DNA from 2 places in the Collinsella acetigenes genome. Region 2 is predicted to be linked to the other one. Evidence: predicted binding sites of a transcription regulator. Region 2 holds the regulator's gene; the other holds the start of a gene.
What was found. Region 2 encodes NrdR, which represses ribonucleotide reductase genes. Its sites were predicted from a motif close to AAACACNATATATNGTGTTT; they were not measured.

Region 1 (8,524 bases), 350 kb from region 2:
AGGTCGACGAGGCAAATACGGCGCTCGACGCGGCAAAGGCCGATGTTGCCTCGGCGCAGGCCGCGCTCGACGCCGCGACGAGTTCGTATAACGATGCGGTGGCAAATCAGCAGGCAAAACAGAAGGCAGCCGATGATGCCCGTGCGCTTTATGAGGATGCCACGAAGATCGCCGGAGATGCATCGCAGGTTCAGGCGCTACGTGCGCACAAACATGAACTCGAGGACAAGGTTGCCCGCGGGCAGCAGCAGGTTGAAGGCGATCAAGAGGCACTCGATAGGGCCGCAGCGGCGCTCGATGCTGCGCAAGCGACTCAGAAGACTGCCGAGGACAATCTGGTCGCCCCGACGCAGGCGGTGAAGGATGCCCAGGCTGCTCTTTCCGCTAGGCAGAAGGAGAAGTCGGATATTGACTTCAGGGTGAGCGCTTCCCGGACCGCATATAACCTCGCAAAGGTCAATTACGATGCTGTCAAATGGGTTCCGTCGTTGAAAAACGAGGCCAAGAAGAGGCTTGACTCTGCCGAAGCCGACCTGAACAGCTGGAAGGCGAAGCAGGATGCCAAGGCAGAGGAGGTCGCCGCCGCCCAGGCTGCACTCGACAGCGCAAACACCGCGAAGGCGCCGTTTGATGAGGCTCTGGCTCAGGCAAAGCAAAGTGTTGCCGATGCTCAGGCGGCAAAGCAGGCGGCAAGCGATGACCTCGATGCGGCGAAGGCGGCGCTCAGTGCCGATCAGACTGAGCTCGATAATGTGAGCACTCGGCTGGACGCTATCGGCCATTTGGATGAGTACAAGCGAAAGCTCGACGATGCCGAGAAGGCTCTCGAGCAAGCGAAGCAGCAGACCAAGCAGGCAGAGGCGAAAAAGAACGAGGCCCAGCAGGCTCTCGATCAAAAGCTGGCAGTCCAGAAAGACGCGCAAGCTGGTGTCGATGCTGCAAACTCCGCCGTTTCTTCCTACGACACGCAGCACGCTGCCGAGCTCAAAAAGCTCAATGAGCAAATTGACGGCAAGACCGTGCTTGGCGTGAAGATTCCAGGCGAGCTTACCCGAAAGTACGAAGAGGCGAAGGCAGAGCTCGATATCGTGAATGCCCAGCTTGCGGTGGCTGCCAAGAACCTGGACGCCGCCCGTGTGCTCATGGTGGGCGCCGAGGTTGCCGAGAAGGCAACGAAGCTCGCCATGGACGCAGCGGGTGTTCAGCTGCAGGTTGCAAAGGACGCCGAGGCTGCCGCCTATACCGTTATGGAGGCTGCGCGCAAGGTGGCGGAGTCTGCCTCTAAACTTGCTGAGAACGCCGAACAGGCGGCCCAGCAGGCAGCGCAAAAGCTCGAGGAGGCTCGTGCGGCGCAGGCGGCTGCAAAGCAGAAGGTCGACCAGTCCCGTACCGACCTGGATGCGGCGAAGCAGCACGCCGAGCGCGCAAACAAGGAGCTGGCCGAGCTGAGCGCGCAGGTTGCCCAGGCCGAGGTGAACGCCATCAAGGCTAAGATCGGCTTGCAGATGAAGGAGAAACCGCTTGCCTCCGCCAAGGCGGCGTTTGATGCCGCCCATGCGAACACGTTGGCGAAACAGGCTGCATACGACAGCGCTGTGTCCGCGGAACAGCAAGCTAAAGATGAGCTCGATGCCGCGCAGGCAAACTACGACGCTGCACTCGAGTGCTACAACAAGTGTTCGCAGGCTGCAGGTTCTGGTGCCGCCGCGGGCTCGGGCTCTGCATCCGGCACCTCTTCGACGTCTTCGACGGAGGCTCCGACTGGGGGCAAGGGCGGCGCATCTGCTACGTCCCAGCAGGCTTCGAGCGGCGCTGCTGTCACCTCGCGCGCCGCAATCGCTACGCTGCCGCAGACGGGCGATGCGACTCTTGAGGGCATCGTCGTCATTGCCGGCACCGGCGCTGCTGCCATCGCTGCGGGTGAGGCTGCTCGTCGCCGTCATGCGGCGAAGTAGCCGCGGGCTTTCGCATCCATAACCTTCGATTTGGAGGGCGCGTCGAATCAATGCGGTTTGACGCGCCTTTTTCTCGGTGAACGCACAACATATAGGTCAAGTGCTTTTTTAACGCCGTTCATCGCGGGACTCGTGAGGTTTTGAAAGATTTCCAAAAGGAATATGTCCAATATGCTTGAGGGCCAAACTGCAGGTCACGTGTTGGCGGCGCGTGGAATAAATCGACCCGTGGAGGCAATGTAAATGTTTACGGTATCTTTCTTACGCCGTTGACCTGCTAAAACACAATATATAGTGTTGACCATAAATAAGAAAACATTATATAGGGTGAGTAACTTGTCGTATGATAGGTATCGACGCACTGTAAGATATGACTTCGCGCCTGCCAAGCACGTTACGACACTTCCCTTGCCGCCCTATGGGCAAGGCCGGGATCTGTCCGCACGCGAGCGTAAAGTCTTTCAACGAATAGAGAAGACGCAGGAAGGCGGGAGAGACCCGCGACGTTCGTGCGCCTTGTAGAAGAGGACGAGAGGTACGAGCTTCATGAAGATCATCAAGCGCAGCGGAGTGGAAGTTACGTTTGACATCGAGAAGATCAGCAGCGCGATTCGAGCGGCGAACCGTGAGGTCAAGGAGGCCGATCGCTTGACCGAGCGCCAGGTTGTCTATGCCGCGCAAAACGTTGCCGATGCCTGCGAGAACGCAGGCCACACCGTTTCCGTCGAAGAGATCCAGGATATGGTCGAGGACGAGATTATGCGTCTCGACCGCTACGAGGTGGCTCGCCACTACATCATCTACCGCTATGTGCAGAGTCTCAAGCGCACCAAGAACACTACCGACGACAAGATTCTCTCGCTCATCGAGTGCAACAACGAAGAGGTCAAGCAGGAGAACTCTAACAAGAACCCCACCGTCAATTCCGTTCAGCGCGACTACATGGCTGGCGAGGTTTCCAAGGATCTGGCCCAGCGCGTCTTGCTGCCTGCCGATGTCGTGGCCGCTCATAACGAGGGCATCATCCACTTCCACGACTCGGATTACTTTGCTCAGCATATGCACAACTGCGACCTGGTGAACCTTGAGGACATGCTGCAAAACGGCACGGTTATCTCGGGTACGCTTATCGAGAAGCCGCATAGTTTCTCGACGGCGTGCAACATCGCCACGCAGATCATCGCCCAGGTTGCGTCGTCTCAGTATGGCGGCCAGTCCATCTCGCTGACGCATCTGGCGCCTTTTGTCGAGGTGAGCCGCCAAAAGATCCGTCGTGAGGTGACTCGCGAGCTCGAAGAGCTTGGTGTGAGCGCTCCCGAGGAGAAGGTGCATGAGGTTGTGGAGGAGCGTCTGCGCGACGAGATTCGTCGTGGCGTTCAGACCATCCAGTACCAGGTTGTAACCCTTATGACCACCAACGGTCAGGCCCCGTTTGTCACCGTGTTCATGTATCTTAACGAGGCTCGTTCCGAGTCCGAGAAGCATGACCTCGCCATGATTGTCGAGGAGACCTTGCGCCAGCGTTATGAGGGCGTGAAGAACGAGGCGGGCGTATGGATCACCCCAGCGTTTCCCAAACTCATCTACGTGCTCGAGGACGACAACGTAGCCGAAGATTCTCCGTTTTTCTACCTCACGCAGCTTGCGGCCAAGTGTACCGCCAAGCGTATGGTGCCCGATTACATCTCTGAGAAGAAGATGCGCGAGTACAAGCTGTCTCTGGGCGAGACCGAGGGCAACGGCGACTGCTACACCTGCATGGGCTGCCGCAGCTTCTTGACTCCCGATCGCTCTGGCAACGGCTATGACAACGTGGCGAATGCCGGCAACTGGGAGCCGGGTAAGCCCAAGTACTACGGTCGCTTTAACCAAGGCGTTGTCACCATCAATCTCCCCGACGTGGCGCTCTCGTCGCATCAGGACATGGACAAGTTCTGGGAGATCTTTGACGAGCGCTTGGAGCTGTGCCACAAGGCGCTCATGTGCCGCCACGATCGCCTGAAGGGCACACTATCCGACGCCGCTCCGATTCTGTGGCAGTACGGTGCCCTTGCGCGTCTGAAGAAGGGCGAGACCATCGACAAGCTGCTGTATGGCGGGTATTCGACCATCTCGCTTGGCTATGCGGGCCTGTACGAATGCGTCAAGTACATGACCGGCCACAGCCATACAGAGTCGGAGGGTACGCCCTTTGCGATGCAGGTCATGCAGCACATGAACGACAAGTGCAACGAATGGAAGGCCGGGAGCAACATCGACTTTTCGCTTTACGGCACGCCGCTCGAGTCCACGACGTACAAATTTGCCAAGTCGCTGCAGCGCCGCTTTGGCATCGTTCCCGGCGTGACCGACAAGGGCTACATCACCAACAGCTATCACGTGCACGTGTCCGAGCAGATTGACGCTTTTGACAAGCTCAAGTTCGAGAGCCAGTTCCAGCGTCTGAGCCCTGGTGGCGCCATCTCTTACGTTGAGGTTCCCAACATGCAGGATAACCTCAAGGCCGTTATCCGCGTGATGCAGTACATCTACGACAACATCATGTACGCCGAACTCAACACCAAGAGCGACTATTGCCAGGTATGTGGTTACGATGGCGAGATCAAGATTGTGGAAGACGATGGCAAGCTGGTGTGGGAGTGCCCCCACTGCGGTAACCGCGACCAGGAAAAGATGAACGTGGCGCGTCGTACTTGCGGCTATATCGGTACGCAGTTTTGGAACCAGGGTCGCACCGAGGAGATTCGCGACCGCGTTTTGCACCTATAAGAGATTGCGCTGAGGTGCGGTCTTTCTGCCTGCAATAATTGATGGGGCTGTTTTTGCGGCCCCATTCTTTCATCTGCAGGATGTTTGGTCGGTGAACATAGGGCGGGTGCCGTTTTTTAGGGAGGCAGTGTGAATTACTCGGCTATCAAATACTTTGATATCGCCAATGGCGAGGGGGTTCGTACTACGCTGTTCGTCAGCGGGTGCCGCCGCGGCTGCAAGAATTGCTTTAATGCCGTGGCATGGGATTTTGCTGCCGGTGACCCGTTTACGCCTGGGATTGCCGACCAAATCATTGCAAGCATCGACCATCCGTTTTGCGACGGCCTTACCCTGCTGGGTGGCGAGCCGATGGAGCCGGAGAACCAAATGGGCCTCGTGGACTTTGTCGAGCGCGTGCGCGCGGCATATCCTACAGAATCGGGCAAGACCATCTGGTGCTATACGGGCGACACGCTTGATGCGCTTATGCCGGGCGGGGCGCATCGCACCGACGTTACGGATCGCCTTCTCGCCTGTATCGATATCTTGGTTGACGGTCCTTTCGTGCAGGATTTGCATGACATCTCGCTGCGCTTTCGCGGATCGTCCAATCAACGTATCATCGACATGAACGCGACGCGTGCCCGTGCCGCCTCCGAGGGCGTGAGCCTTGCAGATGCGGTTGAGCTCTGGCATGACGAAGCGGTGTACAGCACCCATACAATGAAGTAGGAAAGGCCCCCATGGTCGATTCGGAAAAGGTAAAAGAAGCGATTCGTCTGCTGCTCGAGGGAATCGGTGAAGACCCAACGCGCGAGGGGCTCGTGGAAACCCCCGATCGCGTGGCGCGCATGTGGGAGGAGCTTGCCGGCGGAATGGAGTCGGACGCCTCCGAGCATTTGAGTCGCACCTTTGCGGTGAATTCGAACGATCTGGTGATCGAGCGTGATATCACGTTTTACTCCATGTGCGAGCATCACATGCTTCCCTTTTATGGTCGTGTGACCATTGGCTATATACCGTGCGGTCGCGTGGCGGGGCTGTCGAAGCTTGCACGCACGGTCGAGGTCTATGCGCGTCGTTTACAACTGCAAGAGCAGCTTACCGCGCAGATTGCCGATGCGCTGATGGAGCATTTGGCTCCCGAGGGCGCGATCGTCCTTATCGAAGCGGAACATATGTGTATGACCATGCGTGGCGTGCAGAAGCCCGGCACTACCACGGTGACACTTGCGCGACGCGGTTGTTTTGAGAGCGATCCCGCCCTCGAGGAGCGTTTCTTCCGCATGCTGGAGCGCTAACGTTGCTTGCGAGCATGCCGCGGGTCGACGCAATTTGGGCAAACCCCTTATTTCAAGAAAACCTGGCTGCCATCGAAGCAGCGGAGACGCAGCGCGTCTACTGCAGGCACGGTTTGTCCCACCTGTTGGATGTGGCGCGTACGGCGTGGATTATCAACCTCGAAGGTGGCTTTGGTCTTGCACGGGACGTTGTCTACGCTGCGGCGCTTTTGCATGACATCGGTCGCGCTGCTGAATATTCCGAGGGCATTTCCCATGATGTGGCGGGCGTCGAGATAGCGCGCCGGATTTTGGGTACGGTAGTGGCTGAACAGAGATTCTCTTCCGCCGAGGCGGAGGCAATCGTCAAGGCGGTGCGAGGTCACCGTGCCGACGACGCCGATGCGGCATCGTGCGAGCTTTCCTCTCTGTCAAGTCGTTTGGCCCGCGTGATTGCCGAGGCCGACCATCGGTCGCGTCCTTGCTTCGCGTGCTCCGCTTGTGCTACCTGCTATTGGCCGGAAGAGAAGAAAAACATGGCGGTGCGTGTCTAGCCGATGCGAACCGCATTGGAGGAGTGATTCGCATGAGTAGCAAGAAATTGCCCGATAGCACAACGCCGATTGAAGGGGCAAAGCTTGCGCGCCGCGATGGCGCGAATGTCCCGGCGACGCGAACCTCGATCGTTCGTGCGACCTCCGATCAGATTTCTCGTGCCGATCGCATCCTGATTGACGGTCTTGAGGTTTTTGCCAATCACGGCGTGTACCCCGAGGAAAATACCCTGGGGCAGAAATTCGTCGTTTCGCTGGTGCTCTACGCCGATCTGCATGCGGCGGGGGAGAGCGACGACCTGAACACGTCAATCGATTATGGCGCTGTCTGCCACGATGTGGACAGCTATATGCGAGGGCATACGTTCAAGCTCATCGAGGCGGCGGCGGAGGGTGTGGCACAGACCTTGCTCGCACGTTATCCGTTGCTCCTGGGTGTGCGTGTGAAGATCGAAAAGCCCTGGGCACCCGTAGGCCTGCCGCTTGTCTCTTGCGGCGTGGAAATTGAGCGCTTGCGCTAACGAAGTTGAGGCATGTGTTTGAAACCCCTGTGCATCATTCGGTGTGCAGGGGTTTGCTGTTCGACGCATGCCGATTATACCTTTGCACCTGTAGAGTTGGAGCGGGGCCACAGCGGCGCGTATGTGATAATCACGGTAAGACCCGATTCTGATATGGGGGTATGCCATGTTTTGCACCAACTGCGGGGCGCAGCTGAACGAAGGTACCAAATTCTGCACGAGCTGCGGCGCTCCTGTCGCCGGCCCTGCTCCCGAGCCGGAGGCGCAGTCGTCCGCCGACGTTGCGCCCGAATCCGCGCCGATGCCTGAGTTAGCATCAATTCCCGAACCTGCTTCGGATTCTGCGGCTGCTTTCCAAACCGCGCCGGAGCCGGTGCCAGAGACTGAGCCCATGTCGATCCCGGAGGCCGTATCCGGGTTTGATTCTGAGCCCGAGCCTGTTGCAGCAACAGAACCCATGACGATTCCCGAGCCCATGCCGGAGCCTACGCCGGCCCCCATGCCGGAGCCGTCGTATGATTCTGTCGCCGACTCTCAGCCTGCAGCCGAGACGGTGCCCGATTTCCAACCTGCTCAGGCACCTGACTTCTCGTCTCAGGTCGCGACGCCCTCGCCTAAGAAGAACACAAAGCTGCCCATTATCATCGCTGCCGTTGTCGTTATTGCTGCTCTTGTTGTTGGTGGGTTCTTCCTGCTGGGCAATGGCGGCTCTGGCAAGCTCGCCGAAGACGTCACCCCTCAGATTGAGGAGCTGCTGGAAGAGGAGTACGGAGAATCCTTCGAGGGCTTTGCTTCCAACGATTATGTCGAGGAGGCCAAGTATCGCGTCAAAGACGTCGAGGTGTCGGACATTAAGGAAGAAAACGGCCACGTTACCGCGACTGCCGAGGCAACTATTCAGAATCGATTCTTTGTTTCCGAGGCGACGTTTGCGGTCAGTGCGCATATCGATAGCGACAACGACATTTCTTCCGTTCGCTTCGAGCTAGAAGATCAGACCACCACGCCGCGTTGCGGTGTTATGCGCGACGATGACAACGGTGGAGCCGCGCTTGACAGCAAGCTTTCGTCCGATAAGAAGAGCTGCTCTGTTGTGACCACCGGTTGCTGGGTTACCGGCGGTACCGAGGTTGCGAAGAGATATGTCTTTACGGGCAAGAAGTGGGAGCTTGATAGCTCGAACACAACGGGCGAGCAGAACAAGTGGGATGTCGCGGGCAAGTACTATAGCGATGACGATTACATCGAGATTTCCAATTGGGACAACAACCGCCATACGGCGACGGTGAAGCTCTACATGGAGTGCAGCCTCAATCTCGATAACGGTTCGGAGGACTGTTCGGTTACCGCTACGCTTGATTCCGTTCAGATCATGGATGCCGGCGACGATTACTATTGGTTCCGGTTCGAAGATTACGGTGCCAAGACCAGTACTGGCAGGCCCGCGCTCGTCCACTTCGATG
Region 2 (8,524 bases):
ACGAACATCGATATTTGCCGTTGCTTGAATCTTATTCACAATACCCTTGGGGGCACGGAATTGATCGCGGCGCACAAGCATGATGACACGTGAGGCGATGCGAGACAGGAATAGAGCTTCATCACAAGCTGCCTTACCACCACCGATTACATAAACAAGTTTTCCTCGATAAAACATACCGTCACATGTCGCGCAATAGGACACTCCCCTTCCCGTAAAGGTATCCTCACCCGTAAATCCCGCCTTACGAGCTTTAGCACCCAGGGCGCAGACAATAGCACGTGCGCTAACCTCGTCGGATCCGATGTTTAGCAAAAATGAACCGTCAGGTTTGCGATGCAGCGCATCGACAAAATGCTGCACCTGGTCGACGCCGGCATCCAAAGCATGCTGATACAGAGCAGATCCAAGTTCAAAACCGCTGATATCGGGAAGACCGGGATAATTATCGACGATATCAGTCTGAGCAATCTGGCCGCCAGGTAAACCCGGTTCGAAAATAACGGTTTTCAACCCAGCACGAGCGCCATACAGGGCCGCGGAAGATCCAGCAGGGCCTCCGCCAATGACCGCCAAATCACACTCTGTCGAAACCATGGCTCATCCTTTCATGCGCGCTAACAACATGCGTGTTTCACATTACACGGTAATACTACCCATCAATTCATGTTTATCTCTCGAGCTTGCGCATCAATTCAATTCTCATCGTAGAATAGAGTCCACGTCGACAAGGAGTCCTTATGAGCGTTGAGCAGAACCCTGCCTCAACAATTGCATCAAATTCTCAACCCGTCATCACCGTCATGCACGCATCGGTTGGCTCTGGACACAAGGCGGCAGCGAATGCCGTTGCCCAAGCCATCGATAAGTTGCGCGGCACCCATGGTATTCCAGAGAACGTCAGAGTCGACGTTCTGGATGTTCTCGATTATGGTCGCATTAAATTTGACGGCAATAAAACGGCAGCCTCTTTTACCGGGGCCACAAGACCAATTTACGACATCACCTGGCGCTACACGCTTACAGGACGTCTTCTATGGGGCGGCGGTACGGGTTGGTCTCGCGTGATGTTCCCCTCGTTTAACGATTATGTTCGCGAAAATAAACCGCTTGCAATTATTGCGACCCATATCACAGCCGCAAACGTCGCCTGCGGTGCACGATTGATTACCGGTGTCGAGTACCCCCTGGTCTGTATCCCCACCGATTATGAAATCGAGGGCTGGTGGCCTCATAAAGAAACCGACTTGTTCTGCGTTGCAACCGAATTCATGGCAGAAACTCTCAGACCGCGCCATGTTGAAGAGTCCAAAATCAAGATCACAGGCATCCCCGTACGCGACGGTTTCGATGCTCCTTGCGACATCGAGCAGATAAAAGAATCCTTTGGACTCCCCCTCGACAAAAAAATTGTATTGGTTATGGCTGGTGCCTCACTTCCGCAGCCCTATGTTCGATTTAGGGCCGCTATCGAGCAAACTATTCCCTATCTACGTCGATTCGATCGTATGCACTTTGTTTTTCTCCCTGGCAAAGATGAAGAATATTCAATGCACCTGAAGTCGGTTTTTAATGGCATGGGGCTCGGCAACGTGTCGGTTCTCGATTACGTCGAAGACATGGCTTCCCTCATGAAAGCATCGGATGTTGCCGTTCTAAAATCTGGCGGACTCGCGGTTACTGAATGCCTTTGCGCAAAGCTACCTATGCTCTTGCTTGGTAAATCATATGGCCAGGAAAAAGCAAACACCACCATGCTCACATCGTTTGGCGCAAGCCTGCATGCCACAACCTTTCGAGAGCTTATCACCACGCTCAATCATCTTCATGAGAATCCAGCCGCGCTTAAAGCGCTGCTTGTTAATGCAAATGCACTTCGAAAGCCGCACGCTGCCGAAGACATCGTTATCGAAACCATGAAACGAGTTGGCGTGCCCGTAAAACGAACACGCCATTTTGCTGAATTCTATATTGGTGATAAACCGGCGCACATCCGATAGCACGAGGAGCGATCGCGTCTAGGCAACTCCGCTGGAGCCAAAGCCACCCGCACCACGATCGGTCTCGTCTAATTCATCAACCTCGTGCAAGCAAACGGTTGGAACTTCTTGGATTACAAGCTGGGCGATTCGCTCGCCCTTTTCAAGGTGAATAGGTTCTTTTGCATCAAGGTTGATAAGAATGACCTTGAGTTCACCGCGGTAGTGAGCATCAATGAGACCGGGAGTATTGACGATAGACAGCCCACGCTTAAGAGCAAGGCCGCTTCGAGGTTGAACAAAACCCGCATACCCATCGGGCAAAGCGATAGCAAGACCCGTAGAGACAAGACGACGCTCAAGTGGAGCTAAATCAACACTCTCATTGCAGCGCAAATCGAGACCAGCATCACCGGAATAAGCATATTCCGGAAGGCTCACAGCGGGATCTAAGCGCTTAATAGAAACATCAACACGAGACATACGGGCAATCACCTCAAATTTTGAAGTTCTTTAAAGAACTCATCGACATCTTTAAAGTCACGATACACGGAAGCGAAGCGTATGTAGGCCACTTTATCGAGTTTCTCAAGACGCTTAAGGACCATATCGCCAATTTCATGAGAACTAACAGCGGTAAGCGTTCTGCTGCGCAGCTCGCGCTCTATATCGTCGATTAGACCGTTAAGAGCGGCAAGATCGATATCACGCTTTGACGTAGCCCTCATAAGACCCACTAGAAGTTTATTTCTATCGAAAGGCTGAGTGGAACCATCGCTTTTAATAACTTCGATGGGATCTTCACAACGCTCAAATGTAGTAAATCGAAAACCACAGCCGCAGCATTCGCGACGGCGCTTAATAGCATTGGTCGCTTCTTGGGTACGCGAGTCTACAACACGTGTATCGGCATTACCGCACTTTGGACAACGCATGGGAACCTCCGAATCTAGTAAAAATCAGAATACCCCATGCAATAAGAAATCCCTATTGAAAGGAGGCGGGAACCAGAAGGTCCATACCAATAGAAAGCTCAGAAGAATTAAGGCCATTCCAAGAGCGGATCAGCGCAACGGTATCAGAGGTACTCAAGTGCGAAACAGGATGCTCCTCAGCGATATCCCAAAGCGTATCGCCCGATTGAACAGAGATGACGGCACGCGAAACATTCGCAGAAGCGGTATCAAAAGCACGCTGGGAAGCAGCCGAGGTAAAGAAAGTAAAAGAAAGCGCGATCACAGCGATGACAACAACGAAAAACAAACCAGCTTTTGAACGCGCATTTGCTACTGGAGCCTTCTGGGCAGAGACGCTCACATGATTGAAAGAACGAGAATTACCATCAATAACTTGGAATGAAGGATGCGTGTTATACGACTTAAGCGCCAAGTTACCGTATGTCATGGAATTATTCATCTCTACACCTCTCTTGTTCGTCCAAGAAGAGTTATATATCCTTGCGCGGACAAAGGTACTAGCGCAAGAACGAATGTTCGTATATTATTATCTACGAACAGTTGTTCCAGTCAATAGAAATTCGAACATTTGTTTGGGTTGAGGAGTAAGTATGGCACGAAAAATCACCAAGCGCCAACAGCAAATCTACGATTTCATCCGCTCCTACCAGACGGAGAAGGGCTATCCACCCAGTGTTCGTGAAATGGCGGCAGCCGTTGGTCTCTCCTCCCCTTCAACCGTGCATGCGCATCTCTCCGCTCTCGAGGCCCATGGCCTCATCAAGCGAGATAAAACCAAACCCCGCGCTCTGGAGGTATTTGAGCAGGAGGGCAACCCCGATAATAACCTCGACATCTCCCAGGAATCTCCTGTAGCCGAGATGCGAGGCGTTGTCTCTCTCCCGCTTGTTGGCCGCGTGGCAGCAGGCATGCCGATCTTGGCGGAACAAAATATCGAAGATACCTTTACCGTCCCAACTGAAATCGCCTCAGACTCAAGCTCCTTTATTCTTGAAGTACACGGCAACTCGATGATCAACGTCGGCATCTACAACGGTGATTACATTATTGTTCGCGAACAACCCAGCGCAATGAATGGCGATATTGTCGTTGCCATGATTGATGGCTCTGCAACAGTCAAAACATTCTATAAAGAACGCGGCAGAGTTCGTCTTCAGCCGGAAAACGATGCAATGGAGCCCATCTTCGCTGACAACCCGACCATTCTTGGCAAGGTTGTTGCCCTCATGCGTCGTCTGTAACGCCAATGAAAAAAACGCTCAGCCCACAAGGCAGAATTCATATCATTGACGACATGCGAGGATTTACCATCATCTCTATGGTGTCTTTTCATATCTGCTATGACTTGGCCTATCTCTACGCCTTGCCCATGGACTGGTTCACCTTAGGCTCTTTTCAAGATATCTGGCGATGCTCCATCAGTTGGACTTTTCTATTTCTTGCTGGATGGTCCACATCTTTTTCGAGAAATAACCTAAAGCGAGGCCTTCTATATTCCGCCATGGCTCTTCTTGTATGGATAGCTACGAGTGTTGCCAGCGTCGATACGCCCGTTAACTATGGAATTTTATTCTGCATGGGTGCCTCGACGCTTCTCTTTGCGTGCTTGGAAAAAATCAAAACGCCCCATCCGCTGCTCATAACGATAGTAGCTCTTGCGGCTTTTTTCCTAACATATCAAATTCCACGAGTAACCTATCCGATAGAACATCTCGCCTGGCTTGGTTTTCCCTCCCCCACTTTTATGTCGGGGGACTATTATCCATTGATACCGTATTTCTTTATGTATATGGTAGGAGCAGGATGCGCTCGTCTATTTAATGAAAGGGCAAAAGAATACCCTTCATGGGCAACAAGGAGATGGAGTCGGCTCCTAGAATGGATTGGCACCAAAAGCCTGCTGATCTACCTCATCCATCAACCCCTTGCACTATTGGCACTAGAGCTAATCTTCGGTAACTAACGGGAGACTCTCGCACTCTGCCTTACCTGCGGGCCCCTGTTCATACTGACGCAAAAGGCCAGCTAGCTTAGAAGGCACCTTTGCTGTGATAAGCATGCCTTCAGGAATAAACTCTTCATTCAAGATCACTCCCTGCTCATGGATTTGAGCGCGCAGCGACGCATTAGCATAGGGCAGCATCACGGTGAGCAACTGATCGGAAGCAGAGGCTCGAAGAGCTAGGGTATCAATAAGGGAATCTATACCATAGCCAGTATAGACAGAACAAAATACCTGATCTGGATAGCGCGATTCGAGAGCGTGGACATAGGACGCTTCAAAACGGTCACATTTATTATTCACCGTAACGGAAAGCTGTTCACCGGCGCCGATTTCATCGAGCACTCGATTAACCGCTTCGAGATGCAAATCAGCATCCTCATCGGAATAGTCAACAATCTTTAGAATTAAATCTGCTTCAAGAACCTCAGCAAGCGTCGATTTAAACGCCTCGACGAGGCCGTGGGGCAGTTTTTGGATAAATCCAACCGTATCGGTAATGGTAACAACGCGACCGCCGGGAAGGCTATAGGAGCGAGTAGTTGGATCGAGCGTTGCAAATAACTTGTCTTCCGAAAGAACACCCGCATCAGTCAATGCATTAAGCAACGTCGACTTTCCAGCATTCGTATAGCCGGCAAGTGCAACCCTAAACGCAGTAGATTCTTTCCTGTTCTTGGTCTGAACAGAACGGCGCTTTTCTAAGCCATTAAGCTCGCGTCTCAAAGAAGCAATCTTGTTACGAATCAAGCGTCTGTCAACCTCAAGCTGACTTTCACCCTGGCCAAAGCGACTTCCAATGCCACCACGAGTCTGCTCTTTGGCGAGATGTGACCACATGCCCCTTAGTCGGGGTAAAAGATACTGAAGCTGCGCAAGTTGAACTTGGATACGCCCCTCACGCGTTTTAGCATGTAGGCCGAAAATATCCAAAATCAAAGCCGTACGGTCGATGATCTTAGTAGGCTCACCAATCGTTTTCTCCAGATGACTTTGCTGAGCAGGCGTCAAATCATCATCGAAGATAACCGCATTAACATCAAGAGCAGCGACAAGCCGACGAACCTCTTCGACCTTACCAGATCCAATAAAAGATTTTGGAATTGGTTTATCGAGCCGCTGGACAACGCGACCAACTGTGAGAGCGCCGGCAGTATGAGCAAGCCGCTCAAGCTCATCGAGCGAGCGGTCTACCGGCCAGGCGCCATTTCGAAAATCAACCCCGACAAGCAAAACACGTTCAGGTTCGAGCTCTGTAGACAAAAAAGAAAATCGACTCACGCGGCACCCTCAATAAGCCTCTGCACCTCATCGGCAGTATCTGACGCGGAAAGGCCATCGACCTCAATCCAATGGTAGCGCGCGTCGCGCCTAAACCATGAAAGTTGCCGCTTCGCATATCTACGCGAACCGCGCTTGATCAACTCAATTGCCTCACCAAGCGACAATTCGCCATCGAGATACTGAAGAATCTCCTTATAGCCGATGGCCTGAGAAGCAGTGGAATCGCACTGCAGCCCCATCTCCAAGAGATGCTTAACCTCATCAACAAGACCGAGCTCAATCATCACATCGACACGCGTGTCAATCCGACGATAAAGCTCCTCGCGATTCATGGAAAGACAGAAGCGCATAGAGGGATAGCATTCCTTAGGCGTCGAAAATCCGGCTTTCTGATCGGCATAGCACAAGCCGTCATCAGCCATTTCAAGGGCGCGAATGACGCGACGAACATTATGTGGATGAATGACCTCGGCGCTTTTGGGATCGCGCTGCGCAAGAAGCCGATGCATATAGTCGGCGCCCATTGAACTGGCAAGTTCTTGATAGGCAAGGCGACGCTCGTCTTCAAACTCCCCTGATGGAAAACGCATATCATCGAGGGCGGCATTAATATACAGTCCTGTACCACCGCACATCAGCGCTACCTCTCCCCTTTGATGTTTCTCATCAATGAGCGCACGAGCATCGTGTTGATACAGCGCTGCGGAATAGGCAGTGGTAGGAGAAACAATGTCGACAAGTCTAAGCGGAACGGGTCGTTCGTCAACCGGCGTCTTTGCAGTACCGATATCCATCCCCGTATAAACCTGCATAGCATCCGCCGAAAGGACCTCAGTACCCCAGCGCTGCGCGAGACAGTCGGCAGTAGCACTTTTTCCCACAGCGGTAGGACCGGCGATTACAATAACGTGAGCCGGCAAAGAATCGAAACTCATCGCGGATCGCCGGTCACCGTGCCAGAAAGATACCAAGTGCGTGCGGCATCGACATCAACATCAACGATTTTGCCCACAAGCTGGTCAATTGAATAACCCGCGGGAATAGGCGCGTGAACCGTTTGGTTTTTTGCACTCTTTCCCATCAAGATAGATGCGTTCTTCTTCGAGGTGCCCTCAATGAGTGCGGGTACCACACGATGAAGATCGTGCTGGTTGAACTCGTTCGCGGTGGTTTCGACAACATGAACGAGACGATTGAATCGATCCAGAATAACCTCGCGTGGCGTCGGATCATCAATTTCGGCTGCCGGCGTTCCAGGGCGCTTGGAATAGATGAACGTATATGCCTGAGCGTAACGAACGGTCTCGGCCAGGGAGAGGGTCTGCTCAAAATCTTCCTCGGTCTCGCCCGGGAAGCCTACAATGATATCAGTCGAAAGAGCAATGTCGGGAATACGGTCTCGCACGCGCTCGATCAAGTCAAGATAAGACTCGCGTGTATAGCGTCTGTTCATGAGCTTGAGAATTCGAGACGAACCAGACTGCACAGCAAGGTGGAGCTGAGGCATAACGGCAGGAACCTCTGCCATGGCATCGATAGTCTCAGGCAACAGATCCTTGGGATGAGAAGAAGTGAAGAAGATGCGCTCAATGCCCGTATCGCCAACACGGCGGAGCAGCTCAGCAAAACGAGGCGAACCGAACAGGTCGCGACCATAAGAGTTTACGTTTTGTCCCAAAAGGGTCACTTCACGCACACCCATACGAGATAGAGCGGTTACTTCGTCCACAATCTCATCGAATGGACGGCTCTTTTCACGACCACGCACGTAGGGCACGATGCAATACGAGCAAAAATTATTACAGCCCGTCATGATGGGAACCCAGGCATGATAAGAAGTGGCACGATGCCAGGGCATCGTAGTCGCCGGGTTCTCTTCATGCTCTTCACAGCGAACATGATGGTTGCCATCGTCAAAGGCCTGGGCTATCAAATCGCCAACATGAGCGATACTATGCGTGCCAAAGACAACGTCAACGTTATCCAGATTGGTTAAAAGACCTTCCCCGTCACGCTGGGCAATGCAGCCTCCAACAGCAATTACGCGCTTTCCGGACGGAGGAGCAGGGAGGCTCTTGCAAGACAGGCATTGCCCGTAAAGTCTCGTATCAGCAGCCTCGCGAACACAGCAGGTCATGAAGACAACGATGTCGGCTTCCGCGGGGGTGGCAACCTCCAAACAGCCGCAAGAGTCCAACAGACCGCTCACACGCTCAGAGTCGTGCATATTCATCTGGCAACCAAACGTCTTGATCAGATACGTTTTGCCGTTAAGTTGTGAA

Region 1: a site for NrdR is predicted at 2,236-2,255, ahead of nrdD (anaerobic ribonucleoside-triphosphate reductase). Genes of this name have one in related genera too.

Annotation. Positions count from the first base shown of each region.
Region 1 covers NZ_JABBCP010000002.1:58,919-67,442, forward strand. The annotation lists gene HF320_RS03275 (coiled-coil domain-containing protein) at 1-1,955, shown strand, start outside; gene nrdD (anaerobic ribonucleoside-triphosphate reductase) at 2,502-4,724, shown strand; gene nrdG (anaerobic ribonucleoside-triphosphate reductase activating protein) at 4,854-5,438, shown strand; gene folE (GTP cyclohydrolase I FolE) at 5,450-6,007, shown strand; gene HF320_RS03295 (HD domain-containing protein) at 6,022-6,540, shown strand; gene folB (dihydroneopterin aldolase) at 6,573-7,061, shown strand; gene HF320_RS03305 (zinc ribbon domain-containing protein) at 7,228-8,524, shown strand, end outside.
Region 2 covers NZ_JABBCP010000002.1:406,518-415,041, forward strand. The annotation lists gene HF320_RS04820 (NAD(P)/FAD-dependent oxidoreductase) at 1-597, opposite strand, end outside; gene HF320_RS04825 (MGDG synthase family glycosyltransferase) at 741-2,000, shown strand; gene dut (dUTP diphosphatase) at 2,019-2,462, opposite strand; gene nrdR (transcriptional regulator NrdR) at 2,471-2,914, opposite strand; gene HF320_RS04840 (LysM peptidoglycan-binding domain-containing protein) at 2,967-3,395, opposite strand; gene lexA (transcriptional repressor LexA) at 3,547-4,197, shown strand; gene HF320_RS04850 (heparan-alpha-glucosaminide N-acetyltransferase) at 4,203-4,919, shown strand; gene hflX (GTPase HflX) at 4,902-6,239, opposite strand; gene miaA (tRNA (adenosine(37)-N6)-dimethylallyltransferase MiaA) at 6,236-7,177, opposite strand; gene miaB (tRNA (N6-isopentenyl adenosine(37)-C2)-methylthiotransferase MiaB) at 7,174-8,524, opposite strand, start outside.